Regions from separate parts of the Bradyrhizobium ingae genome, predicted to be linked through region 2. Evidence: riboswitches for the same ligand, from Rfam matches in the RefSeq annotation. Region 2 holds a riboswitch; each other region holds the start of a gene.
The links. A riboswitch is a leader RNA that binds a small molecule or an ion and turns the genes downstream of it on or off. The one in region 2 is predicted to bind cobalamin.
Positions count from the first base shown of each region.

Region 1 (7,279 bases), on a different contig from region 2:
CGGTTTCAACGTGTCCAACTACGGCCAAGGCGGCATCGGCTATGGCCTCTCGCTACGCGGCTACACCGACGCCGAGCATGGCCGCGACATCGCCTATTTCATCGACGGCGTCCCGCTCAACGAGGTCTCCTCGCTGCACACGCCGAACTACGCCGACCTCAACGTGCTTTTCCCCGAGACGGTGAAGAGCATCGAGATCGTGCGCGGACCGTTCTCGGTCGAATACGGCGATTCCAACATGGGCGGCTCGGTCAACATCACGACCAAGCAGGCCGAGCCCTTCGCGAGCGTCGGCGTCTCCGGCGGCACGCAAGGCACCGCGCGGGGCGTCGCCACCTACAGTACGACGCAAGGTGCGTGGCTGCCTTATCTGGCGCAGGAGGGCTATCACACCGACGGCTATCGCGAAAATAGCTTCATCAATCGCTACAATTCGTTCAACAAGGTCACGACGATCTTGCCTGACGGTGCGACCATCTCGTTCCGCGCGCAGGCCTATGGCACGGAATACGGCTCGCCCGGCTATGCAAATCGCGATGCGATCGCCGCAGGCGCGATCTCCGAGCGCTCAGCCACCAATCCGACCGACGGCGGCAACAAGCAACTCGAGAACTTCGTCACCAACTACAGTTCGGGCGCCCAGGACCAGGAACTGAAGGGGACGTTGTACGTCAGCCACCAGTTTTCGAACCGTTTCGCCGATTTCGGCGGTGGCCAGCGCGTGCAGCACGAAGACCGCACGATGGTCGGCGGCCGCGTGAGCAAGGTCTGGACCGGCGCCATCGGCGACGACATCCCGGTGCAGGTCCTGCTCGGCAGCAACTGGCGCACCGACTTCATCGAGGCGTTCCAGGCTCCGACGACCGCGCGTGCCGTGACCGGGCCGGCCGTGGTCAATGTCGGGTTGACCCAGACCAACGTCGCCGGCTTTGGACAGGTCCAGGTCAAACCGCTCCCCTGGCTCAAGTTCACGGCGGGCACACGCTACGACCAGTTTTACTACGATATCAACGACCGCATCACGCTCGGCGGGACGCCAAACATCTCGAACGGCGTTACGAGCCCGAAGGTCGGCGTCGCGATCACGCCGGTAAGATGGCTCGAGCTGTTTGCCAATTATGGCCAGGGCTTCCGCAGCGTCGACGTGCCCGCGGAGCTTATCGGCAATCCCGGCATTCAGCCGTTCAAGATCGTCAGTCGCGAAGGCGGGTTCCAGCTCACCTTCGATCGCGTCAGATTTTTGGCAAGCTATTGGACGACCGACTCCGCGAACGAGGCGTTTCAAGCCGATGCCGGCCTGCCGGTTACGTTCCTGGGCAAGGCTCAGCGCAACGGATACGATGTCGATGCACGCTGGTTCGTGATCCAGGAGCCCGTCAACAATGTGTCCCTGTTCGCCAACTATACCGGCATAACGGCGCGCCTCGTCGATGCGGCGCCGTCCTATTTCGTGCCGAACGTGCCGAACTATGTCGCCAATGTCGGCGTCGACTTCAACGTTGCGACCGTCAATGCGCAGGTACTGTCCGGCTCGGCCTATGTGACCTTCGTCGGCAAAAAGAACCTGACCCAGGACGGCCTCATCACGACCTCGCCGTACTCGCGCGTGACCGGAAAGATCGCCTATTCCTGGCCTGAGGGGTGGACCGCATTCACACAGGCAACCTGGTATCCGGGTGATCGGGTCAGCGAGATCGCGATCAATTTCGGCAACCCGGTCAACGCCAATTCATCCGACATCTTCGTCAGCGCCCAGCCGACCCTCGCTGTCCTCGCGGGCGTGAGCTATCGCTTCCCGACAGTGGTGGCCGCGGCGGCGCCAAAACTGGTGACCAAATGATCTCTTCCCGTTCCATTCAATCTCTGCTGCTCTCGGCTGCGTTAACGCTCTGCTCGGCCGCTCCGTCGACTGCACATGACGTCTGGATCACGCTGTCCGGGCCGGCGAACGCGCGCCGTGCCGTCGTCAACTACGGTCATCCCGACGACCGGCCCCCCGCCTTCGCCGACAAGGTGGTGGACCTGTTCGCGATCACGTCGAAAGCACGCAACTCGCTGCTCGACGGCCTTGCGGCCGCCTCGGAGAACGGCGTTCAGATTGCCAGATCAAAACCGTTCGACGATGCCGGACACACGCTGCTCGCGGCGCGCTATGACAACGGCTTCTGGATCAAGACGAAGGACGGCCTCTATCGCAACGCGACGCGGCGGCTGATGCCTGATGCGGTCGAGAGCTTCTGGTCGGGAAAGTTCGCCAAGGCGATCACGGGGGCCGACGCGCCGTGGCAGGAGGTGCTCGGACACGATCTCGAACTCGTGCCGTTGTCCGATCCCGCCAAGACCAAGCCGGGCGAAACGCTCAGGATCAAGGTGCTGTTTCGTGGCAAACCGCAGTCCGACGCCGAGGTCGAAAGTGGCGACGGCAAGACGGCGATCCCGGAGAAGGACATCCCGAAATTCAAGACCGATTCTGACGGCATCGCCGGGATTCCGATCGTCAAGCCCGGTCCCCACCTCCTCGTGATCGATCATCGCGCCGCGCCATCCGCTACTCCGGATCAGGCAACCGCCGATCTCTACAACGCGACGCTGTGGTTCAATGTGTTAGCCAAGCAACGCTAGACCGTTCTAAAGAGCATGGAGGATCTCCTCCTACAGTCGGGGCAAAACAGTCACACTTCGCAACGATCGAAGTACCGGCCGGTCGAACCGACTACGCGAATATTGACGCTCTTAGCGCCGGATGCCATTTTTATAAGCGGTAGTGCCCGCAAGGGCTACCAAAGGGAATGCGGTGCGTCCGTTACAGCGGGCAATTCCGCGGCTGCCCCCGCAACTGTAGGCGGATAGCCGACGACCAAACGTACCACTGGAGCCCCGAATTGGGCCTCTGGGAAGGCGGTCGAACGCGATAACCCGCGAGCCAGGAAACCTGCTGCCAGCCATGAGTCACGCGCGAACGCATCGGGCGGGGTGTCCCGGTGTCGAACCAGCAGCCGAAACATCTGTGCCTGGGGCGAAGGCAGATGACTAAGGCAACCGCGGTGACAGTTTGTTTGCATCGCCGCAGAGCATTGTTGTGCAACATTTTCATTTTCGGTCCGGCGTTACGCCAGGGTTTTCGCGTGTTTTCCTGATTTCCCTGCTCTCTTCGGTATCGCTGTCATCAGCGGCGATCGCGCAGAGCGCGGCCCAGAACAAGCCGCCTGTCGAGATCGGTCCCGTCACCGTCTCTCCATCTACTCCAAAGCCTGCGCCAGCCGTCAGCCCCGGCAATCAGAAGCCTCGCACGGCACGTCGGACCACAGGCCGCAAGCCGGCCACTTCCGTCGTTGCGCGCCCGATCGTCTCGAGCGCGAGCGCCCCGGTCGAAACGCCATTGAACACGGCCGCCGTCACCGACGTCAGTTCGCGGCTCGGCATCACCGCGCGTGAAATGCCGGCGACCGTCGAGGTGATCAGCCAGCAGACTATGCAGGATCAGGGCATCAGGACGACGACCGAAGTTGCCAAAGTGGCGGTCGGCGTGATCGGCGGCGATGCGCCGGGCGCGCCCGCCATCTTCTCGATGCGCGGCTTTACCGGCGACCAGATCAGCACCCTCTACAACGGCATCCCGATCGGGCCGTCGACCATGACCGGCCGTCCGATGGACGTGGCCAGCTTGCAGCAGGTCGAGATCATCAAGGGACCAGACTCGCTGGTGGCGGGTCTCGGCGCGACTGGCGGCGCCATCAATTACGTCAACAAGGCGCCGCACACAGGTCCGATCGTCAACGAAGCCTTCACCTCCTACGATTCCTTCAACGGCTACCGCGCCGGATACGGGTCGGGCGGCAGCACGTTGATCGACGGCCTCGACTATCGCTTCGACATCAGCCATTTCAACGACAAGGGTTTCATCGACGACACCTATTCCAAGCTGAGCAATGTCTCCGGCCAGTTGAACTATCGTGTCAACGACAGCCTGAAGATCTGGGGCGCGGCCGAATACCGACAGGATAATGACCGCTTCTACTGGGGGACGCCGCTGGTGCCGGCGAATGCACCAGGCATCGTGCCAACGACGGGCATCGTCTCCGGGGTCTGGAGCAACTATTACCTTGGCGGCGGCACGCCGGTCCCGGTCACGATCGATGCGCGCACGCTGACCACGAACTACAACGTGCTCGACAATCACAGCGGCGCCAGCGAGCTGTGGCTGCGCAGCGGCTTCCAGTGGGACATCACCAACAACGTCTCGCTGAAGAGCCAGGTTTACGGCTATGACGCCCACAGGCACTGGTTCAATAACGAAATCTCGTCATTTGACCAGACCGTTGGCGGTTTTGCCGGCGCGCAGAGCATCTATCGTGAGCGCCTGGCGCTCGATCACGCGCAGCGGCTCTACGGCAACATCACCGACCTCACCGTCAACTCCAACATCGGTGGTCTGGACAACCGCTTCGTCGCCACCGTCATGGCGAGCAACAACCAGTTCAACGTCTCGCAGGACACGCTGTTCGGAAACGATTACGTCGACCTGCTCAACCCGGACCGTGGGCTCTATGGCTCGCGCACCGACGAGAAGATCTACACCCGTGTCAACACCGCGTCGCTGTCGTTCGAGGACCGGATCAAGCTGACCTCGACCTTCGCGCTGATCGGCGGTATCCGCTTCGAGGACATCAAGCTGGACCGCACGCGCTTCGACCCTGATGGCGTGCTGGAATCTGCCAAGGGCTATCCGTTCTCGACCACTTTCAATCCTATCACCGGCCGCATCGGCTACACCTGGGACATCGCGCCGGGCGTAATGCTGTACAGCCAGTATGCGACCGCAGCCGATCCGACGGTCGCGAACATCTTCATCCTCGCGCCTTCAGTGCCGTTGCTGCTAACGACGTCGCGGACCTACGAGACCGGCGTGAAGGTGCAATCGCAAGACAAGCGAACCGAGTTCACAGCGTCCGTATTCGATATCGAGCGCAAGAACGTCTACGTTCCCGAAAGCGGCATCGTCTTCAACGTTGCCGGCAAGATTGCCTCCAAGGGCATTGAGCTCGCGGCCGCGACCAATCCGTTCGGCGGGCTGAAGCTGTGGGGCAATGTCGCCTTCGTGCAGTCGCGCTTCGTCGACTTCAGCTATGTCGACGGCAACGGAGTCTTCCAGTCCTACTCCGGCAATACGCCGCCCAATGTCCCGAACTTCGTCGCCAACGCCGGTGCGTCCTACCGATTCGAGACGGCTTTGCCGGTCGAGATCGGTGCGTCCATGCGCCACGTCGGCGACCGTTTCAATTTCCAGGACAATCTGGTCGTCATGAACGCCTATACGACCTTCGATGCCTTTGCCTTCGTCGATATCCCGAAGTCCTATTTCTCGACCGTCGACCGGACGCGGATCAGCTTCCGCGTGAGAAACCTGACGAACAAGCTCTACGCGGCGTGGGGGGATCCCGGTTATACCGATCAGATTATCCTGGGCGCGCCACGCAGCTATGAGGTGGCGGCTTCGTTCAAGTGGTAAGACGCATCCGCACGCTTTGAGGTGCGGGACAGATCGTCAGCCCGGCCGGTCTGCGCCCGCGTCGAATCGGGCAAAAGCGATGCTGGTTGCCGCGCCGAGTAGAGTCCAGAAGATCAGGCTGGTCACGGTGACCGCGACCACGAACTGGTGCGACAGCGAGGATGGCACGTTGGTCTCGACGTGTTCCAGCTCCGGCGCACCGATCAGGTGGGGCAGAGCGAGAAGGATCACGCCTGCAACGGCGGCCGGCATCGAACGGCGGAAGACGATCAGAGCGAGGCCGGAAGCCGTCGCGAGCACCGCGACGAGCCACCAGATCTGGCGCGACAGCAACGGCGCGGCCGGAACGCCCGGCAATTCCGGCGGCAGGCCGAGACCGGGGGCGATGGTGAAGACGACGAAGCCGGCCAATCCCCACAGCAGGCCCTCGTGCCATGCCACCCCTTCCCCGGTCACACCGCTTCGCACGGCAAAGAAGCCAGCGAGCAGCAGCGCAAAGCCGATCGCGTTCAGCACATTCGCGGCGGCCGTATAGGCGTTGCGCTCGAACCCGTCGCGCGGCTCCCAAGCTCCGTGGTCGTGATCGTCATGTCCTTGGCCCCCATGGTCATGCGCCGCATGGTCATGGGCAGGATGGTCTTGGCCGGCCGCAGCCGGCTGTGGCGCCGCTGCAGCGTCATGCTGATGGGATTCCGCGGCCTTCTCGAAGACCTCGGCCTTCAGGATCAGGGGAACGGTGCCGAACTGCTGGGCGACCGTGACGATGAGACCAACGATGAAACCGGCAATGACCGACGAGAAGACGATCGAGCGAAACGTGCTCATGCCGCCCGGTCAGTGGCAGGGGAAGGCGTTCGAATGGCGCACGTCGTGCGCCGCATTGTGAACGACGTCGATGTGCGAGAAGCCGACCATGCCGATGACGAAAACGCCAAGCACCATGGCCATCAGGGCCTGCGAAAGCCGCCCGACCTGTCCGGCTGCGACCGGCAGATGCGTTACCTGGGATTGGCTCATGACTGTTCTCCACATCCGATTTGAGCGTCTTCTATCAGCTTCCGGGCGATGTCGCGACTAGTAAGATGCAGGCTGGTACCCGCCGGAATGCCCTTTCGAGCGATCTTGGCCGCGGCCGCCGCCCGAAACGCATCCTCGAAGCGCAGGAAATAGCGCAAGCAGTCCTTTGGCGAGGGTTCGGCGCCGAGCAGCGTCCGCAGCGCGCCCCGATGCACGGCGCAAATCGCGCCGTGTCCTTTGACGGGAAAAACCAGGGACGCGATGTCGTCGCGCCAGTGCGCCTCGTCGTTCAAGTCGAGATCGGGCGTCCCCGCCCCAGCGGATTGAGGAGGCGGACGATTTCGCAGGCGGCAACGAGGCCGATCAGCCATGCGGCGCTCCGCAGCCCGATCCGTGCCACGATTTCGAAGGTGAAGGCGCCTTGACCGCCCAGGGACGGCGTGGCGGCGAAAAGCGCGAATTCGTATGCGGCGTAGGCGCAGACGAACGCAAGCGCCAGGACCAGAGCCGTGCGGTTTTGCGGGAGCGCGCCGAGAGCGAGCGACGAGGCGGCGGTCGCCGCCAGCGCGGCGGCCCCGATGACAAAGCCCCAGGCGATCGTGCTCGCGTCCACCGGATAGTGCAGTACGCCAAATCCGATCGTCTGATTGACCAGCCACGCGCCGGTCACGACGAGCAGAGCCGGACCCAGCCGCAGCGATGCCGCGGCGACAACCGCAAATGCCGCGAACGGCGTCGCGCAGGCGAATGCGA
Region 1 covers NZ_JBVUBB010000001.1:374,485-381,763, reverse strand. The annotation lists gene ACV1FX_RS01785 (TonB-dependent receptor) at 1-1,840, shown strand, start outside; gene ACV1FX_RS01780 (DUF4198 domain-containing protein) at 1,837-2,622, shown strand; cobalamin riboswitch at 2,746-2,954, shown strand; gene ACV1FX_RS01775 (TonB-dependent receptor) at 3,080-5,509, shown strand; gene ACV1FX_RS01770 (CbtA family protein) at 5,546-6,334, opposite strand; gene ACV1FX_RS01765 (CbtB domain-containing protein) at 6,344-6,526, opposite strand; gene ACV1FX_RS01760 (hypothetical protein) at 6,523-6,819, opposite strand; gene ACV1FX_RS01755 (hypothetical protein) at 6,816-7,279, opposite strand, start outside.
Region 1: linked by a shared signal. The riboswitch ahead of ACV1FX_RS01775 (TonB-dependent receptor) and the one ahead of metE (5-methyltetrahydropteroyltriglutamate--homocysteine S-methyltransferase) in region 2 are both predicted to bind cobalamin.

Region 2 (7,281 bases):
TGGCGGGCCAAGGCGATGAGATCTCCGATCTCAGTGGCTTCGGGAACGCGCGGGGAGTGGATGTCATAGACGCCGGGGCCGATGTCGTTCGGGTATTTGAAGGCCGTGAACGCATCGAGCAGCTCCATCTTCGAACGCGACGTCTCGATCGAGATGACATCTGCGTCCATCGCGGCGATTGCATCGATGATGGCGTTGAACTCCGAATAGCACATGTGGGTGTGGATCTGCGTCGCATCTGCGACGCCGCAGGAGCAGATGTGGAAGCTTTCCACTGCCCAGTCGAGATAGGCCTTCCTGTCGGATCGGCGCAGCGGCAAGCCTTCGCGTAGCGCTGCCTCGTCGATCTGGATCATGGTCGCGCCGGCCTTTTCGAGGTCGCCGACCTCGTCGCGGATCGCAAGCGCGATCTGGCGGCAGGTCTCGCTGCGCGGTAGGTCATCGCGGACGAATGACCAGTTCAGGATCGTCACCGGCCCGGTGAGCATTGCTTTCATCGGTTTCTTGGTCAGCGATTGCGCGTAGCGCCACCATTCGACAGTCATGGGCTTCGGTCGCGAGACATCGCCGAACAGAACCGGCGGGCGGACGTAACGCGAGCCGTAGGACTGCACCCAGCCGTGTTGGGTGAACACGAAGCCGGAGAGCTGCTCGCCGAAGTACTGCACCATGTCGTTGCGCTCGAATTCGCCATGCACAAGCACGTCGAGGCCGATGTCTTCCTGCCACTGCACCGTACGGGCCGTCTCCGCCTTGAGGAATTGCTCGTATTGCGCGTCCGTCAGTTTGCCCTTGGCATGAGCAGCGCGAGCGTTGCGAACGTCGGCGGTCTGCGGGAACGAGCCGATCGTCGTCGTCGGAAAGGCCGGCAGACCAAAACGCTTGCGTTGGACCTCTGCGCGGTTGGCAAAGGCGCTGGTGCGGCGGCGCATGGCGTCGTCGATCGCCGCCATTCTCTGTGCAACGATCGCGTCGTGGATTTTCGGGGAGGTCTCGCGCGCCGTCGCCACAAGATCGGATGCGGTCAGCGCGGCTGCGACACTCGCCTCGCCTGCGAGCGCCTTCGCAAGGACCGTGAGCTCGCCGATCTTCTGCACCGAGAAGGCAAGCCAGCTCTTCACGTCCGGATCGAGATCGGTCTCGAGCTCAAGATCGATTGGGACATGCAGGAGCGAGCAGGAGGGCGCGAGCTGCACGCGATCCCTGCCGAACTTTGCAATGACGGGTTTGAACCGCTCGATCAGTGCCGATAGGTCAGAACGCCACACGTTGCGGCCATCGATGACGCCGAGCGAAACCACGAGGTCCGCGCGGGCGCCGCATTCAATCTGGCTCAATTGTTGGGGAGCGCGGATAAGATCGACGTGCAGTCCGGCCACAGGCAGCTCCAGAGCGGTCGCCAGGTTGTCGCCGATCGCCCCGAAATAGGTGGCCAGCATGATCTTGATGTCAGGCACTTCCTTGGCAAGACACCCATAAGCCCGCTGAAGCGCATTCCGCGTGGTCTCGTCGAGATCAAGCACCAGACACGGCTCGTCAAGCTGAACCCACTCGGCTCCGCGTTTCGCCAGCTCCTTGAGAACCTCGACATAGACTGGCAGGAGACTATCGAGCAGCGAGATCGGATCAAACGCCAGATCAGCGCTCTTGCCGAGCTTCAGGAAGGTGACCGGTCCTACCAGAACCGGACGCGTTTGATAGCCAAGGGCTTTCGCCTCCTCATATTCCTCGATCGGCTTTCGGGATGAGAGCCTGAAGGTCTGACCTTTATGGAATTCGGGCACCATGTAATGGTAGTTGGTATCGAACCACTTGGTCATCTCCTGCGCGGCGGACCCGCCGGCGTCATGGGGGTGACTGCTACTTGCTTCATGCTCCCCGCCTTGAGAGCCGCGCGCCATGGCGAAATAGGTCTTCAGCGGGACCGGACCTGCCTCCCAGCCATACGCCTCGGGAATGGCGCCCACCATGACGCTCGTATCGAGAACCTGATCATAGAGTGAAAAGTCATTCGAGGGGATGACGGTGACGCCAAGCGAGTGCTGGCGCGCCCAGTTGGCGACACGAAGACCGGCCGCAGCTTCAAGAAGCTGCCGGCTGCTGATCTTGCCGGCCCAGTAGCCTTCGAGTGCCAATTTGAGATCGCGGCGTGGCCCGATACGTGGCGTGCCGAGAGTTGCGACAGGAAGTGAGAGAAGAGACATAGCTTTAACCCCATTATGGTGGGGGCAAAGGCCATGGCGGACGCGGGCAGGAGGGGCCGCGAAAGCGCCTGCTGCTTGGCGTACCACCGGACACCCCGCCCGTGGACGTTTATGTTGTCGGGGCAGGTCTCCTGGCTCGCGGGTCATCGTCTGCATCCGGCCTTCCCGAAGCATCTGCTTCAGTGACACGTATGGATGCGGACTCGCCGCTTACAGTTGCGGGGGCAGCGCCGGCATTACTTCAATCCTGAACGGATCGTGAGCGCACCGGCTTCCCTCTTAGCTCCAGATCGAGCGAGACCTGGAGAACCTCGACGCCTTCGATTTATCTGCAACCGGGGCGGTACGTCAACCTCGAAGGAGGACCACCTTTTCTGCGGCATGCTGCCGCGAATACGGCCTCAACAATGGAGGTCATAAACGAACAGCTTGACGATGGGGTGCAAAATCAAATTTTGACCAGCGCCCCTGACGGCCATTGTTGTCGATCGGCTTGGCAGCCCTGTCCTTCCGATCTCAAGCGTTCTCATGTCGTTCCATGAGTTTCTTGTTCGTTCGGCACTGAGCGGCAATTTCTGCATCGATCGTCCAGCGAAGTCTAAACCTTTGTGCCCCGGTCAACTACCAATGTTAGCAATTGATCGAACCGGCAGATCGGTCAATCATGGGATGAAAGATCGTCACATAGGCCACACCTCACCTGTCGCAGACCCCGTTAAGAGCGCACGAGGGTGGCTCGTCGCCGTCACCGTGGAGTTTGACGGAACCCGCTATGCGGTCCAGCAATTTGGCGTTCGACAGCCCCTATCGCAGTCGAACAGCTGGTCTGGCGAACAAGCCGCGAATTTGGAGAGTGCCGCTATGATTGCAACGGGCTTGTCGGATAATGTCATTCCTCGCGCCGACATCGTCAAACGCGCCGCGCGCATCGGAGCGGAAATCCGAAACATCAAGCTGTCGGGCGATCTACCGGACCAGACGATCGCCGCAATCAACGAGCTGCTGCTCGAGAACAAGGTGATCTTCTTTCGCGACCAGGGTCATCTCGACGACGCCGAGCAGGAGCGCTTTGCTCTTCGTTTCGGAAGTCCGGCATGTCATCCGACGCTCGGTGCCATTAAGGGGACGGCGTCGATTATCGAGCTTGATTCGGTCCGCGCCGGCAGCCGGGCCGACCTGTGGCACACCGATGGGACCTTCGTCGATGGCTACCCTAAGATCGCGGTGCTGCGAGGCGTTGTGATGCCACCGTTCGGTGGCGATACGGTCTGGTCAAACACCGTCACAGCCTACCTCGACCTGGCACCGCCGCTGCAACGGCTTGCGGACAAGCTCTGGGCCGTTCACAGCAACGCCTTCGACTACGCAATAATGCCCCGCGCCAGCGAGCTCGACAAGAAGCACTTGGACGAAGTCTTCACCAAAACGATCTATCAGACTGAACATCCAGTCGTGCGCGTCCACCCCGAGACCGGCGAACGCACGCTGCTCCTCGGCGCCCTGGTGCAACGTTTTGTTGGCATCCCGAAATACGACGGCCAGAAGCTGTTTGATCTGTTTCAGTCTCATATCATTGCGCTCGAAAACACCGTGCGCTGGAGTTGGAAGGAAGGTGATGTGGCGATGTGGGACAATCGCGCCACACAACACTACGCGGTGAACGATTACGGCGATCAGCATCGGGTCGTTCGTCGCGCCACCGTCGCTGGCGAGGTACCCGTCAGCGTCGATGGTCAGAGCAGCGTAACGCGCATCAAGACAGCAAAAGAGCCGGCCGCGAAGGTCGCCTAGCCGGTTCACAGGACTGACCGGGGTCCGGCCGATGCAAACTCTGCCTTTGTCACCCATCCCTGTATGCAGCATCGGCAGCTCAACGATGTCATTGAAAGCCATCGTGCCAGCTCTTAACCCAAGAGCGGCATGGATTCCCGGAGAGGTCGCATCGGGTTGATGGAGCTGCGTAGACCTGCAATGAATGAACCGCAAGAACGTTGGTTTTGCCGCGTCAGCACAGGCGCTCTTCATTCGAAAGAATGTCCTCCTTTAGGTTCATGCGCGTCTCTCGATCGGTTTTCTTCCGCGTATTGGCCTCGACACTTGCCGAGCCGCCGCGCCTTCTGAACCAGAGTCAGCACGTTTCGTTGGTCTTGGGCGAAGCTCGAATGCCGTCCAATCCAGAGCGGTTCAGTAGATTGAATGTGTGTCGTCTATCCGCGCGAACTTATTGCGCGTCAGCAAAACCGGCTTGCCGCTCTGCAAGCGCTTCCGCGGTGGTCGATCCCATGTCTTTGCGAAGCACGCTATGAGCGGGAAAGCCAACCTCTTCCAGCGGGCGATCCGACGACTTCGTGGCGACCATGCCAAGAGCGTGCTTTGCGCGTCTCAGTGTCCGTAACGAGCCAGCGTCCTGAAATGGTTTTTACATCCACCTCTCGGAGCGGAATGCCCTGGAGAAGCGAGTATTCAATCGAACGCGCTGTCCGTTGGAAATTGAGCACGCGAATCGATAAGCAGCGCCTAAGCCCCGGTCACCTACCAACTTTGGCAATTGATGCAGCCGGCGGGCACATGGCAATCGTGCGTCAACGAGAGTGGTGCCCCTCACGTCAAGGACGTCGGGATGCGATATGGATCTGGCCGCAACAACGACGGGCCTGATGAATCTGCTGCCTCGTCATCTGCAGCCATGGGGTCTACTTCTACTGCAATCTCTCTCGTTTCATGGAAGTCGAGAGCAAGCTGTCTTGTGCGATCGTCGAGAACTCAGGTGTCAAAGGTCTCGTGGCGTCGCTCTCGTCAGTTGCTTTGTCTCGTGGCTCACGCGCTGAAGACGAAGGTTCATGAAGCGAGCGCGCAGAGATGCTTTGCTGTTGCACTGTCTCTCGCCGCGAGTTCCGTCGGGGGAGCGGCGCGAGCAGAAGCTGCCAACGAGCCTAGCCCCAAAAACGACACTTCGCGTGAGATTGGGCCGGAAAGAATTCAAAAGAAAAACCTGACGGCTATCAAATCCCGAAGCGGTCGGTCCCAACGAGCCGGGCGTCTCATCACTAGCGCGGCGCCCGCTCAAAATACGAACTTACTTGCGCCAAAATCCGACGGTGCGGCGCTTCTTGCGACGAATGGAACTCAGACGAAGGCCGTCCCCTTTGCAAAGTTCGCGCACCTCCAGGAAAAAGGTATGTGGCTCAATATTCCCGGGCCGGCCGATACGATAGATCAGGATCACGGCGGCGTTAGATCTGCGCTGGAAGAGGTCGGGATCGGCTATGTCGGCGGGACAGTCAATACCTTCGTCGTCAATCAACTGCCGAATGCAGCAAGAAGCACCATCCGCGATCAGCTATATGTCGGCCAGAACCCGACGTTTAATACCGTAAACGTCATGATCGTGACGTACGATCTCAGCCGGTTTGGGATTCGCGATGGTCAGATCATCGTGGGAGCCGAGCAGCAATATTGGACATGGAAGCCTGGCGGGCCAGATAGAGTCGGGATCAATACGATTGCTTACTATCAGACCGCTTTCGACGGGAAGCTCGAACTCAAATTCGGTTACCTCAGAAACATAAATGAGTTCGTAGGCACGGTGGTCGGAGGGAACGCAGCAGTCAACGTGTTTGGAGCATCATCGAATATCTTGTACCAAGCAGGCATGAGCAACAATGCGGCGCCGACGCCAGCTCTCAATCTGAAGTACAATTTTGATGACCGCTTCTACAATAAAGCCTCAATACAGCGTTCACTCAGTCCAGACGGTCAATCTGCGCAGATCGCTGAAAATCCGACCGGCTTGAACTGGAGTACGACCAACGCGGGCGTTCTTTTTCTCGACGAAACCGGCTACAAGAACAAGGCTGCTCCAGGCTTGCCCGAGACTTGGTTGCGGGCTGGTGCCGGATTCAACAACAGCAGCTTCACGGACTTGCAGCATCCGACTCAACCGAGAGCCAGCGGCAATAGCATCTATTACATCGCCGCGGACAGGCAACTCTGGCAGTCTGATGCCCAAGGCTCGGCAACTCGTGGCATCTATGCGGGATTTTCCGTCATGTACGCGCCGCCTGACTTAAATCGAGTCAGTCAGTACTATGAGCTTCGTCTTTATGCGAAGGGGCTGTTTGACAGCCGGCCGCACGATCAGATTGCTATTGTTGCCACCTCCACTGCGTGGAGCAACTTCGCGGTGGATGCTGCCTTGGCCAAGGGCCATTTTGCGCATCGCGACAGTACAGCGATTTCTGGAACATACACGGCGCATCTGGCGCCGGGGATATATTCAAGCTTGGGACTGACATACATCAATAATCCGACAAGCATCACATACACACCCCGTACGGGACATGCGTTGAACTTGTTGGTGTCCACGTCGATATTCTTCTAAGATTCGAGAGCTCTGAGCGTCCGCTATGCTCGCTAGGTGAAGGCGGACATCGTCGCTAGTGCGCCACTGCATAGAAAGAGCTGTGAGCCATGTCGCGACTCTCGTCTTGGCAGTTGGTCGCCTAACGTGGCTTCTTAGGCCCGATCCAGTCCCACATCAGCGAATCAGGGCTGATCTACGAGGGAGACGAAGCGCAATTCAGGGCGGAGGATTCGGATTGCGGACGTTCTGCTGGGACGCTTCCGCCTTCGCCGTCGGATTGTGTTTCTGTGGTGGAGAGAGCGACCAACGGCTTGAACGATCCGCTGTCGGGGTCGTGGTAGCGAGATGCCAACGCGCGACTCTCATTTCCAAATTACCCAATTTTACCCAACCTCTGTCTTGAAAGGCCGCTAGCGGCGAAAGAATGGCGGCTAGCCTTCGCGCAGCTGCGGCCTTTCGGGAAGAGGAAGGCGAGTGGTTTTGCGGGCCAAAGAGCCCATCGGAGGGAAAAATGCCAAGGAAGCTCGCCGCTTTTCGCGGCCATTCGGCCAATTTTGCCAGAAGCGCTCTGATCTGCTCCACGCTTTGGGCCGGAACAGCCGTAGCGGTTACTCAAGCCAATGCGGACGACATCAATTGGCGGCAGTTCGAGGGCACGTCGATCGTCTGGGCATACGACATTCATCCGTATGCCGACGCGGTCGCAGCCCAGTT
Region 2 covers NZ_JBVUBB010000010.1:185,267-192,547, forward strand. The annotation lists gene metE (5-methyltetrahydropteroyltriglutamate--homocysteine S-methyltransferase) at 1-2,204, opposite strand, end outside; cobalamin riboswitch at 2,309-2,533, opposite strand; gene ACV1FX_RS17720 (TauD/TfdA dioxygenase family protein) at 3,066-3,995, shown strand; gene ACV1FX_RS17725 (carbohydrate porin) at 5,017-6,585, shown strand; gene ACV1FX_RS17730 (ABC transporter substrate-binding protein) at 7,079-7,281, shown strand, end outside.

Region 3 (7,281 bases), on a different contig from region 2:
GACCGGGTGTCACGCCGAGCGCGTGAGCGCTCGCGTACACGGCGGCACTGAGAAGACCGATCAGCAGGCCCGCGATCGGCAGCGTCCAGCCAGCACGTGCAATGTCGCCGTCGCCGACCGGCGTCGACGGACCCAGCGGCAGGACGGTGGCGAGCGACAGGCCGATCCGTAGATCGGTGACGATCGCGTTGAGCTTCTTGCGGTCGGTCATGGCCTCACTTGACCTTCATCGGCAGCCCAGAGACCACGAGCTCGACCTCGTCCGCGACTTCGGCGACGGCTTGATTCAGCAGGCCGGCCGCATCACGAAAACGGCGCGCCAGCGCGTTGTCCGGCACGATGCCGAGGCCGACTTCGTTGGTCACGAGGATCACCGGGCTCTGCTGCCTGCGAAGCGCGGCGGCGAGCAACGAGGCCTCGTTCGACCAGTCGCTCCCGGCATGGAGCAGGTTGGAAAGCCACAGCGTCAGGCAGTCGATGAGGCGCGCGCCGCCGCCGTCGGTCGCATCGAGCGCCGCCACGAGATCGAGCGGCGTCTCGCGCTCGATCCAGTCATCGCCGCGGCGGGCGCGGTGGCGTGCGATCCGCTCGGCCATCTCCGCATCGAGCGCCTCCGCGGTCGCGATGTAGACGGGCCGGCCTGGAAAGCTGCGGACGCGCGCCTCCGCGCGCCGGCTTTTTCCGGACCTCGCGCCTCCCGTGATCAGGACAACCGCCATGAAACCTCCGTTCTGATCCGCACTAACCACCAAACGGGTGCAAAGACAAAGCCGAAATCGGCGGGCAGGGGCTTGCGCGATGCCCCAATTCTTGCGCATCAGGGCAGGCGAGAAGGAGATGTGACGTGGGCTTTGCCGGCGCGATGGCGGTAGCGATGACGGTGGACGCCATCTGGGGATGGCCCGCCGCGTTGTTTGCGCGCATCGGCCATCCCGTGACCTGGATCGGCAGGCTGATTGCTGTGCTCGATCGCAACTGGAACAGACCGGCGGATGCACCTGCGGCGCGGCGCATGGCCGGCATTGCCGCGGCGCTCCTGGTGATCGCGCTGTGCGCCGGCATCGGCTGGCTGGTGCAGAGCTGGCTTGTTCCCGGATGGAGCCATGCCGTCTTGCTCGGCGTGTTGGCCTGGCCGCTGGTTGCGCTCCGGTCGCTCCACGATCATGTCGCTGCCGTCGCGCAACCTTTGCAGTCGGGCGATATCGACGCGGCGCGGCTTGCGGTCGCAGAGATTGTCGGCCGCGATCCCGCCTCGCTCGACGAGGCCGGCATTTCGCGCGCGGCGCTCGAGAGTCTTGCAGAGAATGCATCCGACGGCATCGTGGCGCCGCTGTTTTGGGGCGTGCTGCTCGGCCTGCCCGGCATCTTCGGCTACAAGGCAATCAACACGCTGGATTCCATGATCGGCCATCGCTCCGAGCGTCATCTCTGGTTCGGCTGGGCGGCTGCGCGCATCGACGATGTCGCCAATTTCATCCCGGCGCGGCTGACGGCCCTGTTGTTCGCGCTGGTGACAGCGCGCCCCTCAGGGGCCTTGTCCTGCATGTTGCGGGATGCAAATCGTCATCGTTCGCCGAATGCCGGCTGGCCGGAAGCGGCAATGGCCGGTGCGCTCGGCGTGCGTCTGAGCGGGCCGCGCAGCTATCATGGGGCCGTGACCGACGAGCCCTGGCTGAACGCGGGCGCGCGCGATCCGCTCGCCGCCGATATCGACCGGGGATTGCGGCTCTATATTCGCGCGATGCTGCTGCTCGGCGGCTTGCTCATAGCGTTGGCGCTGGTCTAAGGGGGCGGCGATGCGCGAGCATGGTGGCAATCTCGATGCAGCGGTGCGGCGGTTCGGCGGACGCATCGAGGACTGGATCGATCTGTCGACCGGCATCAACCGGCAGTCTTATCCGGTCGGCGAGATCGAACAGCACGCATGGACTGCGTTGCCGTCGCGGTCCGAGATTGAAGCGCTGCATGAGGCTGCGCGGCAGGCCTATGCAACGCAGGCGCCGCTGCTCGCCATGGCCGGCGCGCAGGCCGCGATCCAGTGTCTGCCGAATCTTTCGTGCAAGGGCCGCGCGCGCATTCTGGCGCCGACTTACAATGAGTATGGTGGGGTGTTGTCCGGCGCGGGCTGGGACGTTGCCGAGGTCTCAGCTCTTGATGCGCTCGCGGGAGCCGATCTTGCCGTCGTCGTCAATCCCAACAATCCCGACGGTCGGCGCCATGAGGGAGCCGACCTCCTCGCACTTCTGCCGCGAGTCGGCCGCCTCGTGATCGACGAAAGCTTTGCCGATGCGCTGCCGGAGCTGTCGCTCGCGCGAGAGGCGGGGCAGGGCGGCCTGTTGATCCTGCGCTCGTTCGGCAAGTTCTATGGGCTGGCCGGCTTGCGGCTCGGCTTCGCGCTCGGCGCGGAAGCGGACATTGCGGCGCTCACGGCGATGGCGGGGCCGTGGCCGGTTTCGGGTGCTGCGATCGCCGTCGGTCGGCGCGCGCTACTCGATCGCGAATGGGCGAGGGCGACGACATCGCGGCTCGAACGCGACTGCGTACGACTAGACACGGCGGCGACATCGCAGGGCTGGCGGCTGGTCGGCGGCACGCCGCTGTTCCGGCTCTACGATGCCGGTGATGCGCTTGCTGCACAGGACAGGCTCGCGCGCCGCAATATCTGGTCGCGCGTCTTTGGCGCACAGCCGGGCTGGCTGCGCCTGGGCCTGCCGGGCGACGAGGCGGAATGGGCGCGCCTCGTCGCTGCGCTTGCATCCTAGCGCGCCAGCGCGAGCAGACCTTCGACGTCCAGATGGGTCTCGATGTGATCGGCGAGCGCGTCGAGCGCGCTCTCGACCCTTGCGCCGTACGGCTGATCGGTTGCGGGAATATCGAGCCGCGCGAGGAAGGCCTTGCGAAAACCGTCCGACGTGAACAGGCCGTGCAGATAGCTGCCGTGCACGCGTCCGTCGCCGGAGATCGCGCCTTCCGGCGCGCCGTCGAGCGTGGCGAACGGTCGCGCGCGATCCGGCCCATCGGTGCGGCCGATGTGAATTTCATAGGCGTCGATCGGCTCGCTGCTCGCGGCGTGGCGTGCAGTGACGCGGGTGAGCGTCTTTTGCGGCGACATCACCGTCGTCACATCGAGGAGGCCGAGGCCGGCTGTCTCTCCGGCCGGCCCCTCGATGCCCTCGGGATCATCCACGCTGTGCCCGAGCATCTGGTAGCCGCCGCACACGCCGAGCACATGACCGCCGCGGCGGTAATGCGCGAGGAGATCGATATCCCAGCCTTGCGCGCGCAGGAAGGCGAGATCGCCGCGCGTCGATTTCGAGCCGGGGATGATGACGAGGCGCGCGTCGCCCGGGATCGCTTCGCCGGGACGGACCATGACAAGGTCAATGTTTGGCTCCAGCTTGAGCGGGTCGAGATCGTCGAAATTGGCAATCCGCGACAGCGCCAGGAATGCGATCTTGCAACGGCCGGGCTTTCGCGCGTCGCCCAGTCCCAACGCATCCTCGGCCGGCAGTTCGCCAGCGCGCGCGAACCAGGGCAGCACGCCAAAGCCGCGCCAGGCTGTCTTTTCCTGGATCAGCCGGTAGCCATCATCGAACAGCGTGGGATCGCCGCGAAACTTGTTGATGACGAACCCCTGGATCATCGCGGCATCGTCGGGATCAATCACGGTCTTAATGCCGACGAGTTGCGCGATCACGCCGCCGCGGTCGATGTCGCCGACCAGCACGACGGGGACGTCGGCCTTGCGGGCAAAGCCCATATTGGCGATGTCGGCCTTGCGTAGGTTGACCTCGGCCGGGCTGCCGGCGCCTTCGACCAGGACGAGATCGGCGCGCGCCTTGAGGCGTTCGAAACTTTCGAGTACCGCGTCCATCAGCGAAGGTTTCATCGCCGCGTAGTCGCGCGCGCGTGCGGTGGCGATGCGCTTGCCCTGCACGATGATCTGCGCGCCGACATCGGTCTCGGGCTTGAGCAACACGGGATTCATGTCGGTGTGTGGCTCGACGCCGGCCGCGAGCGCCTGGAGCGCCTGGGCGCGGCCGATCTCGCCGCCGTCGATGGTCACCGCCGCGTTGTTCGACATGTTCTGCGGCTTGAAGGGGAGGACGCCCAGGCCGCGGCGCTTTGCGGCGCGCACGAGCCCCGCGACGATGAGCGACTTGCCCACGTCCGAGCCAGCCCCCTGGATCATCAATGCGCGCGCCATCGCAAAAGTCTCAGAACTCGACGCCGGCTTGCGCCTTGATGCCGGAGCGGAACGGATGTTTCACCAGCGTCATCTCGGTGACGAGATCGGCGATCTCGATCAACTCGTCCTTGGCGTTGCGTCCGGTGAGGACGACATGCGTCATCGGCGGCTTCTGCGTCTTCAGGAAATCGACGACCTCGGCGATATCGAGATAGTCATAGCGCAGAGCGATGTTGATCTCGTCGAGCACGACCATGCGCAGGCGTTCGTCCGATATCAGCTCCTTCGCCTTCTCCCAGGCGGCGCGCGCGGCGGCGATGTCGCGGGCGCGGTCCTGCGTCTCCCAGGTAAAGCCTTCACCCATGGCGTGGAACTGGCAGAGGTCGCCAAAGTGCCCCGTGAGCAGCCGCCGCTCGCCAGTATCCCAGGCGCCCTTGATGAACTGGACGACCGCGCAGGGCAGGCCGTGCGCGACACATCGAACGATCATGCCGAAGGCCGAGGAGGATTTCCCCTTGCCAGCGCCGGTGTGGACGATAATCAGTCCCTTTTCACCGCTCTTGGTCGCCATGATCTTGTCGCGGGCGACCTTGATTTTCGCCATTTTCGCAGCATGCCGGGCGTCGGCTTCCTCCGCCGCTGGGGTATCCGATTCAGGCGTCATGGGACGTGGTCCTTCGGCTTGACAAGTGGCGGCCATGGGCAAATGGTGGGCCAGCGTTGGTTCCTGTCCTACGACAGGCGAAGAGGGAATGCGATAGGGCTCGAATCGGCAAGATTCGTGTTCGAAAAGCAGCCGCCCCCGCGACCGTGACCGGAGAGATGCCCGAAGCCACTGATCCCCTGGGATCGGGAAGGCGGGGATCGAAGGGATAAACCCCTGCTCCGCAAGCCGGGAGACCTGCCAGCGCGAATGTTTTGGACCGGCGGACGGGGTGTTCCGCGACGGGGAAACGAACCATCTTTCGCGTGGTTCGTGCGCCTCATCGCCTCCCGCAGATATCCTGGAAGGGGCGATGGCCGTCACACTTCATGTTTGCATCACCTGCCGCGCTGGCCAGACGCTCGGCGAAGGTGAAACCACGCCGGGCGCGCGGCTGCACGCCGCGATCCTCGACGCCGGCGTGCCCGCGGGCGTCAACCTGGTTCCCGTCGAATGCTTGTCGGCGTGCAGCCAGGGCTGCTCGGTGGCGCTCACTGCGCCCGGCCGATGGTCCTATGTCTACGGCCGCCTGTCGGATGCCAATGCGAACGACGTGATCGCAGGCGCTTCGGCTTACGCGGCCGCGCCCGATGGAATCGTGCCATGGCGCAGCCGACCTGAGATCTTCCGCAAGCAATCGCTTGCGCGCATTCCCCCCATTGCCGTCGTGCCGGAGGCCGCCGAATGAACACGCTCGCAAAAGTCCCGGTCACGGTCGTCACGGGCTTTCTGGGATCAGGCAAGACGACGCTGATCCAGCATCTGATCACCAATGCCAACGGCAAGAAGCTCGCGGTGCTCGTCAACGAGTTCGGCAGCCAAGGCGTCGACGGCGAGATCCTGAAATCCTGCGCAGATGCCAATTGTCCGGAGGAAAACATCGTCGAGCTCGCCAACGGCTGCATCTGTTGCACCGTGGCCGACGACTTCATTCCGGCGATGGAGCAACTGCTCGCGCGCCGGGTGAGGCCCGATCACATCCTGATCGAGACATCGGGGCTGGCGCTGCCGAAGCCGCTGCTGAAAGCGTTCGACTGGCCGGAGATCCGCTCGCGCATCACGGTCGACGGCGTGATTGCGCTCGCCGACGCCGAGGCCGTTGCGGCAGGCCGCTTCGCACCGGATCCGGATGCCGTGGAAGCGCAGCGCGCTGCCGATGAGAATCTCGATCATGAGACGCCGCTGTCGGAGGTGTTCGAGGACCAGATCGCCTGCGCCGATATCGTGCTGCTCACCAAGGCCGATCTCGCAGGCGCGGCAGGGCTCGAGGTCGCCAAAGCGGCGATAGCGGCCGAGATGCCGCGCCCCGTGCCGATGCTGCCGGTCGTCGACGGCGCGGTGGACTTACGCGTCATCCTCGGCCTGGAAGCTGCGGCCGAAGACGATCTCGCCGCGCGCCCCTCGCATCATGACGGCGAGGACGAGCACGAGCACAATGATTTCAACTCCGTCGTGATCGATCTGCCCGAGGTCATCGATGTCGAGGCGCTGATCGCCTCGGTGCAGCGGCTGGCGCGCGAGCAGAACGTGCTGCGCGCAAAGGGCTATATTGCGGTCAAGGGCAAACCGATGCGGCTGTTGCTGCAATCGGTCGGCGAGCGCGTGCGGCACCAGTTCGATCAGCCCTGGGGCGTGCGTCCGCGACAATCCAAGCTGGTCGTGATCGGCGAGCATGGCGATATCGACGAGACCGCGATCAAGGCGGGACTTGGTATTCCAGGACTTGATATCTGATGCACGTCGTCTTCCGCGAGAGCCGTGGTCTCGAAGAGACCGCGACGCCAAGGGACATCGGTCAGGACCCGGCCGATCTCGTGGTGCTCTCGTTCTCGGATTCCGATCTCGCCGCGTTCGCTGCCGGCTGGCGGCGAGGGTGCGCCAGCCTGCCGTCGCTGCGGCTCGCCAATCTCGCCGAGCTGCGTCATCCGCTGTCGGTTGATACCTATATCGAGCGGACGCTGTTGCACGCGCGCGGCATTCTGGTGCGCCTGATCGGCGGCGAGTCCTATTGGGCCTATGGGCTCGCGGCCCTTCAGCAACTGGCGAAGGACCGCGGCATCGCGCTTGCCGTGTTGCCGGCGGATGGCCGCGACGATGAGCGGCTGGATGCATTCTCGACCTTGCCGGTCTCGACGCTGAGGCGGTTGAAAGTGCTCTGCGACAAGGGCGGGCCGGTCGCCGCACAAGCCGCGATCGCGCAGCTTGCGCTGGCCTCGGGCCTCTATGCGGGGCCGGTGGTTGGCGAGATCGAGGTCCCCGAGATCGGTTTCTACGAGCCGGGGCGCGGTGTTGTCGGGGCGCTGCCCGATCCCGGCGAAAAACCTCGCGCGCTCGTGACCTTCTATCGCTCTTATCTCACGGCTGCTGACACGGCGCCGGTCGATGCGCT
Region 3 covers NZ_JBVUBB010000003.1:204,186-211,466, forward strand. The annotation lists gene cobS (adenosylcobinamide-GDP ribazoletransferase) at 1-211, opposite strand, end outside; gene cobU (bifunctional adenosylcobinamide kinase/adenosylcobinamide-phosphate guanylyltransferase) at 216-719, opposite strand; gene cbiB (adenosylcobinamide-phosphate synthase CbiB) at 845-1,786, shown strand; gene cobD (threonine-phosphate decarboxylase CobD) at 1,797-2,762, shown strand; gene ACV1FX_RS05980 (cobyric acid synthase) at 2,759-4,207, opposite strand; gene cobO (cob(I)yrinic acid a,c-diamide adenosyltransferase) at 4,218-4,853, opposite strand; cobalamin riboswitch at 4,894-5,112, shown strand; gene ACV1FX_RS05990 (DUF1636 family protein) at 5,206-5,580, shown strand; gene cobW (cobalamin biosynthesis protein CobW) at 5,577-6,626, shown strand; gene cobN (cobaltochelatase subunit CobN) at 6,626-7,281, shown strand, end outside.
Region 3: linked by a shared signal. The riboswitch ahead of ACV1FX_RS05990 (DUF1636 family protein) and the one ahead of metE (5-methyltetrahydropteroyltriglutamate--homocysteine S-methyltransferase) in region 2 are both predicted to bind cobalamin.

Region 4 (7,281 bases), on a different contig from region 2:
CAGCCGTGGCTTCGGCCGGGACAGGATACGAATTCCGCCCCTGTCCGTGACCACGCTGATCGCTACCTCATCGCGGCGCAGATCGGCCAGCTCGCCGGCATCGCGGGTGAATTCGGCGATCGCTCCGAACGTTCCCACGCTCCAGCCGGCCTCCACGTCGTCGAGCTGACCGGAAAGGAGATCCATGACATCATCGCTTGCCGTCATCCGGCGTCCCTCACCTCTTCGCGTCTTGACGCGTCAGAATGTGGCACCTGCCCTCACCATATAGGTGCGGCCCGGCAGCGGATAGGCGCTGAAGCGGCCGTCGGTGAACGTGCTGGCGATCGCATAGTCATAGTAGAGCGCATTCAGGATGTTGTTCACGCTCAATGACCAGAAGTAACGTTCATATTGGCCGCTGAGCTTGAGGTCGATTGTGCCATTGGCAGGGATCGGCTTCTGGGTTCCGGCCTGGTCGTTGTCCATGCGCTTCTCGCTCCAGAAGCGCGCGGTCGCGTCGAGCACGACGTAGTTCTGCCAGATGTTCCAGGTCACGCCGGCACTGGCGGTGTAGCGCGACACCAGCGGCACGTCGTTGCCGGCCCAGACGCTTTCGCGGAACACGGCTCGCGTTACGGCCATGCCGGAGCGCAGCAGCAGCGCGTCATTGACGCGAACTGACAGGCTCGTCTCCGAGCCGTAACGGCGGGTGGGATCGAGATTGACGTTGTAGAACAGCACGGGATTGAAATGGATCTCATTGGTGAGGTCCATGAGATACAGGCTGCTCTGGAACTGCAGTCCGCCGGCCTTGATGCGTAGGCCGCCCTCGACGTCCTGCGAGGTCTGGGTCTTGAGCTGGAAGGTCTGCGGCAGCGGATTGAAGAAGGGGTCGAACGACGGTCCCGACGACACACGCTCGTCCACGTCAGGCGTGCGGAACGCTCGCGCGCCGCGGCCGAACAGCGTGAACACGTCGTTGAGGCGCTGCTCGACGCCGAGGTGCAACGCATAATTGGTCTCGTTGCTGTTGAGCGGCACTGCGCCGATGTCGGTATTGAATGGCGCGGCCGGATTGAAATTGTCGCGGGCCGACAGATTGAAGTCCTGCAGCCGCGCGCCATAAGAGACATCCGTCATGGGCGTGACGCCCAGCGTGTGCTGGAAATAGCCGGCGACCGTTTGCTGCCTGAGGTCGTAATTGTGCCAGGGCGCCAGCCCCTCCCCGGCGCCGCGGTTCTGCTGGTAGCTCGCGTCGTAATAGTCGATGCCCGTCAGGAGCTGCGACGGCATGCCGAAAGCAAAGCTCTTCACGCTGAGGCGCGGCGTGATCGACCACGTCGTCAGATCGGCATCGACATAGGTCGACGTGAAGAGGGCCGGAACCGGCGTCGGGCTGGAGAAGAAAGCGCTCTGCTGCTTCTTGTCGCGCACGCCGCCGTCCACGATGAGGTCGACGCCATTGACCAGCGTCTTGGTGAAGCCTGCCGTTGCGCTGTAGCCCTGCTGGTTGGCGTAGTTGAATGGCGTGCTGGTCCCCCTTCGCGCCGTGGCGAGTTCGTCCAGTCCGATCGAGGGATCGACGGTGCGGCCGCCCGGGAGCCTCAGTTCCTGGTTATCTCCGGTCACGGTCAGGAAGGCAGTCAGGTCGGGCGTCGAATAGTTGAGATTGCCGACGCCATTCTCCTGGGAATAGCGATTGTTGTCGCGGTAGCCGTCGGTCTTGACGACATTGCCATAGAACGAGGTCGACCAGGGACCGGAGCTCAGCGAGGTCGAAACATTGCCGAGCCTGGTATTGAACGAGCCAAAGCCGGCCTCGATGCGCGCGGCAACTGGCGGTCCGCCGACACCGTTCTTGGTGACGATGTTGATCACGCCGCCGATGGCGTTGTCGCCATAGAGCACCGCGCCTGAATTGCCGCGCGTGATCTCGATGCGCTCGATCGAGTTGAGCGGGATGGTGGAGAGATCCACCTGCGCCATGTCGATGTCGTTCAGCCGCCGCCCGTTGATTAACACCAGCGTATTGGCGCTCGCAAAGGCACCGAAGCCGCGCAGGTCGACGGTGGTCTTTGCCGCGATCGGGCCGCCGTAGAGCGTCGTGATCTGGGCGCCCGGCGTCTGCGTCGCGATGATCTCGGCCAATGATTGCGACGGCGAATGTTCGATATCCGCGGCCGTGATGACGGTGGTAGCTGCCCCGACAATGCCGCCGCTGCTCGTGCCTGTCGCATTGCCGGAGGAAGACGCACCCGTCCCAACGCCTCCAGCCGCACGGCCCGGAGCGGTGTTGGTTGGCGCGCGCCGCCGCGTCGTATCACCCTCGCCCGTCGCCCTGGCGCGGGTGCGGTTCTGATCGTCAGGCTTGGTCACCTCGACCGGCGGCAGTTGCTCCGCGGCGGCCTGCTGCGCATGGGCGGTGGAGAGATCGAGCAAAGTGAGGGAAACGGATGCAAGGAGGCCGGCGCTGAGGCGCCTGCCGGCAGAGACAATACGGGACACGGTTTGAACCTCGGTATGACGTCAGTGGCACGTCACAGCGAACGAGGTTTTCGGAGCGATCGATTGCTCCGGTGAAACCAATGTCTGTACTCCCCCGACCGACATCTTCGCATGTGACCACGGCTGACGGCAGGTCTCCTGGCTCGCGGGTCGTTACCTCCACGTCGCCTTCCCGGGACCGAGATTCCCCAGTGGCCTGAGACGAGAGGTTCGCCGCTTACAGTTGCGGGGGCAGCCGCGGCATAGGGGCAATCCCCGCACCGCATTCCCTATTAATCCCCGAAGGGAGCCGTCGATACAACCGTAAGGGTTCGGATTTGATCACGTCAAACAAGTTCACAAGACGATTCTGCGGTTAGTCTTACGGTGTGATTGAAATGCATCACCAGTACTGCACAGAGCGTTTGCAACCACTTTATCGCTGAGAGAGAACAGCAATATTGTTCCTCAAGACCGGGGCTGTCGATCCTGATTTCGCCACTGTGCAATTTGATCGGGACGCGACGAAAGCTCGCGGATCGCCTCGGGTGGATAGAGGAACAGTCCAACCTGCTTTCTGCCTTGGCTGAAATAGGCTCGACCACTTGTCGGTACTCTGCCGTCCTTCGACCAGCGACGCAGCTCGGCGCCGGAGACTGCCAAAATCTCTTCAACCATCTTGGCGGCAAGCGGTTCTTTCTTCAGCCGCTCCAGCTTTCGTTCCACGACACCACATAAATCCAGGATCGAATCCTGGGTCGCCTCGGGGCACTCGATAACAATTCCGGATTTAACTTGCTTCACGAGGCATTTGAATTCGTCACGAAACGTGGATTTGACCAACCTAATTGCCTGGTTTGCCTTGTGAGTGCTGCCAGCGGTTAAATGCTCCGAAGGGATGAAGCCGACAAGATGCGCGGCGACATCAGACGTATCCAGATAGCGGATATGAGCGGCTTCCTCGTGCATGCGTCTCTAGAATTTGGACGCAGCATATGGTGAAAACAGCGACTGTCTCTCGTCAATCATCAGGGAGCGCCCGACAGGGGGAAATGCGCGTTGCGGACAATCGATACGTTCGCACACCTTGCATCCCATGCCAATGGGTACTGCTGACGCAGCGTCGTGAACGTCCAATCCGCGTGAATAGACAAGCTCTCCCGCATGCCTGATGTCGCACCCCAGGGCCACGGCGAAGGTCTTGCTGAGAGACTCATAGCCACCGCTCCTGTGGGAAACGGTCCGTGCGACCCAGAGATAGGCGCGCTCGTCGGGCATCCGGGCAAACTGCGTCACGATGCGGCCGGGAGATGCAAACGCCTCGTAAACGTTCCACAACGGACACGTGCCGCCGATCCGCGAAAAGTGAAAGTCGGTCGCCGACTGACGTTTCGAAATGTTTCCCGCGCGATCCACGCGGATGAAGAAGAACGGCACGCCGCGCGCCGACGGCCGCTGCAACGTGCTCAGGCGATGGCAGATCGTCTCGAAGCCGACCCCGAAGACTTCGCCGAGCATGTCGATGTCGTAGCGTTGCGCCTTCGCCTCGGTCAGAAAACGCCCGTAAGGCATGATCAGCGCGCCAGCGAAATAATTCGCAAGTCCGATGCGCGCGAGCCCGCGCGTCTCCTGATTGGCAAATCCCGCGCCATCAACGAGGGCACCCAGTTCGCGGTCGAGGCCGAGCATCGCGATCTGGGTCGCCAATTGGAAAGCACGCTGCCCGGGCTCAAGCCTGCGCGAGAGATGCAGCATCCTGTTCTGCGGGTCATAGCGGCGATGTACATCGTCAGCCGCGTCACCGGTCAGAACCGTAACGTCGAATTTGGCGCGAAGATGCTCAGCGAGGATGACCGGAGTGACGGCGTCCGACGGCGCAAGTTGCTGCGCCAGACGTTCGGCAGCCTCGTCGAGCTCGACGATGTAGTTGTGGCGCACATAGAAGAAGTCGCGCACCTCTTCGTAGGCTGTCGATGGCAGGATCGCCGTCTCAGCCTGGCGATCCTCTCCAAGCCGTGCAGCGAACGCTGCTCTTTGCTCGATCGCCTGTCGATAGCGGCGATTGATGCTGACGAGCGCCCTCCCCAGCGCCGGCATATTGGTCGCGAGCTCGCGCAACTCAGCGGATGATATCGTCTCCCCGATCTCCGGATCGGACAGCGCTTCCCTTAAATCGGCCACGAGCCGGGCCTCGTCATCCTCCGAAAACAACTGAACGTCGACGCCGAAGGCCGCGTTGAGCTTGAGCAAGACGGCGATGGTGAGAGGCCGTTGGTTGTTTTCGAGCTGATTGAGATAGCTCAGCGAAATTCCGATTGCGGAAGCGAGCGCCTGCTGCGTCAATCTACGCTCTTCGCGCAGGCGCTTCAGGCGCACGCCCATGAATGCCTTCTTCATCCGGTGCTCCATACCGACTTTGCAAACTTTGCAAATTCACAGCCTCAGCTTCGCAAAGCTTCACTTTTTCAGTACTATACGTAAGTTTTGTCTTTGCAGATATTGCGAATAACCGACCCGCCTTGCAAGGGTCATCGGATATCGCTCCATGCAGGCCGCCTTCAAAGCTACCGGACCAAACGAGCCAACACGCTTCGTCGAGATCGTCTTCCCCGAACAGGCCAACCATTACGGAACGCTGTTCGGCGGCAATGCGCTGAGCCTCATGGGCAAGGCCGCGTCTGTCGCGGCCACCCGACGCGCCCGCTGCGCGGTGGTGATGGCGACCTCCGACAAGGTGCAATTCCACGAGCCCGTTCGCGTCGGCGAACTCGTCGAGCTGACTGCTCATGTCGAGCGGGTCGGCCGCTCATCGATGACGGTCGCGGTCGAGGTCATTGCCGAAACGCTGACGACAGGCTCTCGCCGCGTCGCCATGCAGGGGTCGTTCGAAATGGTCGCGGTCGACGCGACTGGAAAACCGACGCCAGTCAATCCGGCCTCTTCCAATCACGCCTGAAGGATATCGATCGTGAAATCGCACAACGTCCGCACCTACAAATCCTCCGAGCATCTGGCGCGGGCGGACCAGCTCGCCTGGAAGATCGCCGAGGTCGCCTCCGATCCCGTCGCGGTCGAGCCTGCCGTGATCGAGATGATCGGCAACCGCATCATCGACAATGCCGCCGTTGCCGCGGCATCCGTCGCGCGTCGTCCCGTTGCCAGCGCGCGGGCACAGGCCGTCTCGAATCCGTTCACGCCTGGCGCGACCGTGTTTGGGCTGCCCCAGGCACAACGCATCTCGCCGGAATGGGCCGCCTGGGCCAACGGTGTTGCGGTTCGTGAGCTCGACTTTCACGACACGTTCCTGGCTGCCGACTATTCGCACCCTGGCGACAACATTCCGCCGATCCTGGCGGTGGCCCAGCACTGCGGCCTCGACGGTGCCGCGCTGATCCGGGGCCTCGCGACCGGCTACGAGATCCAGGTCAATCTGGTGAAGGGCATCTGCCTGCACGAGCACAAGATCGACCATATCGCTCATCTCGGCCCGTCGGCCGCCGCCGGCATCGGCACAGCGCTGGCCTTGCCGATCGAGACGACCTACCAGGCCGTCCAGCAGGCACTGCATGTCACCACCACCACGCGCCAGTCGCGCAAGGGCGAGATCTCGAGCTGGAAAGCCTACGCGCCGGCCTTTGCCGGCAAGATGGCGATCGAAGCCGTGGATCGCGTCATGCGCGGCGAAGGCGCTCCCTCGCCCGCCTGGGAGGGCGAAGATGGCTTCATCGCTTGGCTGCTGTCCGGCCCGAAGGCGCAGTACGTCATTCCCCTGCCCGAGAAAGGCGAGCCGAAGCGCGCCATCCTCGACACCTACACCAAGGAGCATTCGGCGGAGTACCAGAGCCAGGCCCTGATCGACCTCGCCCGGCGCATGGAGCCGAAGATCGGCGATCTCACCAAGATCGAGAGCATCGTGATCCACACCAGCCATCACACCCATTACGTGATCGGCACCGGCGCCAACGATCCGCAGAAGATGGACCCGAAGGCAAGCCGCGAGACGCTGGATCATTCCATCATGTACATCTTCGCCGTCGCCCTCGAAGACGGCGGTTGGCACCACCAGAGTTCCTACGCGCCCGAACGCGCTGCACGGCCGGAGACGATCTCGCTTTGGCACAAGATCTCGACGGTCGAAGATCCCGTCTGGACCCAGCGCTACCACAGCCATGATCCCAAGCAGAAGGCGTTTGGCGGCCGCGTGGTCGTCACGCTCAAGGGCGGCTCGACCGTGAGCGACGAGCTGGCAGTGGCGGATGCGCATCCGCTCGGCGCGCGCCCATTCGCACGGCCGCAATATGTCGCAAAATTCCGCAGCCTCGCCGACGGCGTCATCGCGCCAGCCGAGCAGGATCGCTTCCTCGGCCTGGTCGAACGTCTGCCCGAACTGACGGCCGGCGACCTCTCCGGCCTCACCTTCACGGTCGATTCATCACAGCTCGGCGCGAAGGGATCGACCGGCATCTTCGATTGGTCCAGCCGCTAAGGCGGCGAACGCAAGCTCTCTCGGAATCAAGGGATTGGCATCATGACGAACGAAGTGTCTTCAAAGCCCGCGCCCAAGAAGTCGGTCGCACTCTCAGGCATCGTCGCCGGCAACACCGCGCTCTGCACCGTCGGTCGCACCGGTAACGATTTGCACTATCGCGGCTACGACATTCTCGACGTCGCCGAAACCTGCGAGTTTGAGGAGATCGCCCATCTGCTTGTGCACGGCAGCCTGCCGACACCGGCCGAGCTCGCCGCATACAAAGCCAAGCTGAAGGGCCTGCGGGGCTTGCCAAACGCCGTGAAGGCGGCGCTGGAAGCCCTGCC
Region 4 covers NZ_JBVUBB010000001.1:366,219-373,499, reverse strand. The annotation lists gene ACV1FX_RS01750 (DUF6925 family protein) at 1-207, opposite strand, end outside; gene ACV1FX_RS01745 (TonB-dependent receptor) at 241-2,487, opposite strand; cobalamin riboswitch at 2,599-2,796, opposite strand; gene ACV1FX_RS01740 (hypothetical protein) at 2,935-3,435, opposite strand; gene ACV1FX_RS01735 (short-chain fatty acyl-CoA regulator family protein) at 3,442-4,863, opposite strand; gene ACV1FX_RS01730 (acyl-CoA thioesterase) at 5,012-5,422, shown strand; gene ACV1FX_RS01725 (MmgE/PrpD family protein) at 5,435-6,952, shown strand; gene prpC (bifunctional 2-methylcitrate synthase/citrate synthase) at 6,995-7,281, shown strand, end outside.
Region 4: linked by a shared signal. The riboswitch ahead of ACV1FX_RS01745 (TonB-dependent receptor) and the one ahead of metE (5-methyltetrahydropteroyltriglutamate--homocysteine S-methyltransferase) in region 2 are both predicted to bind cobalamin.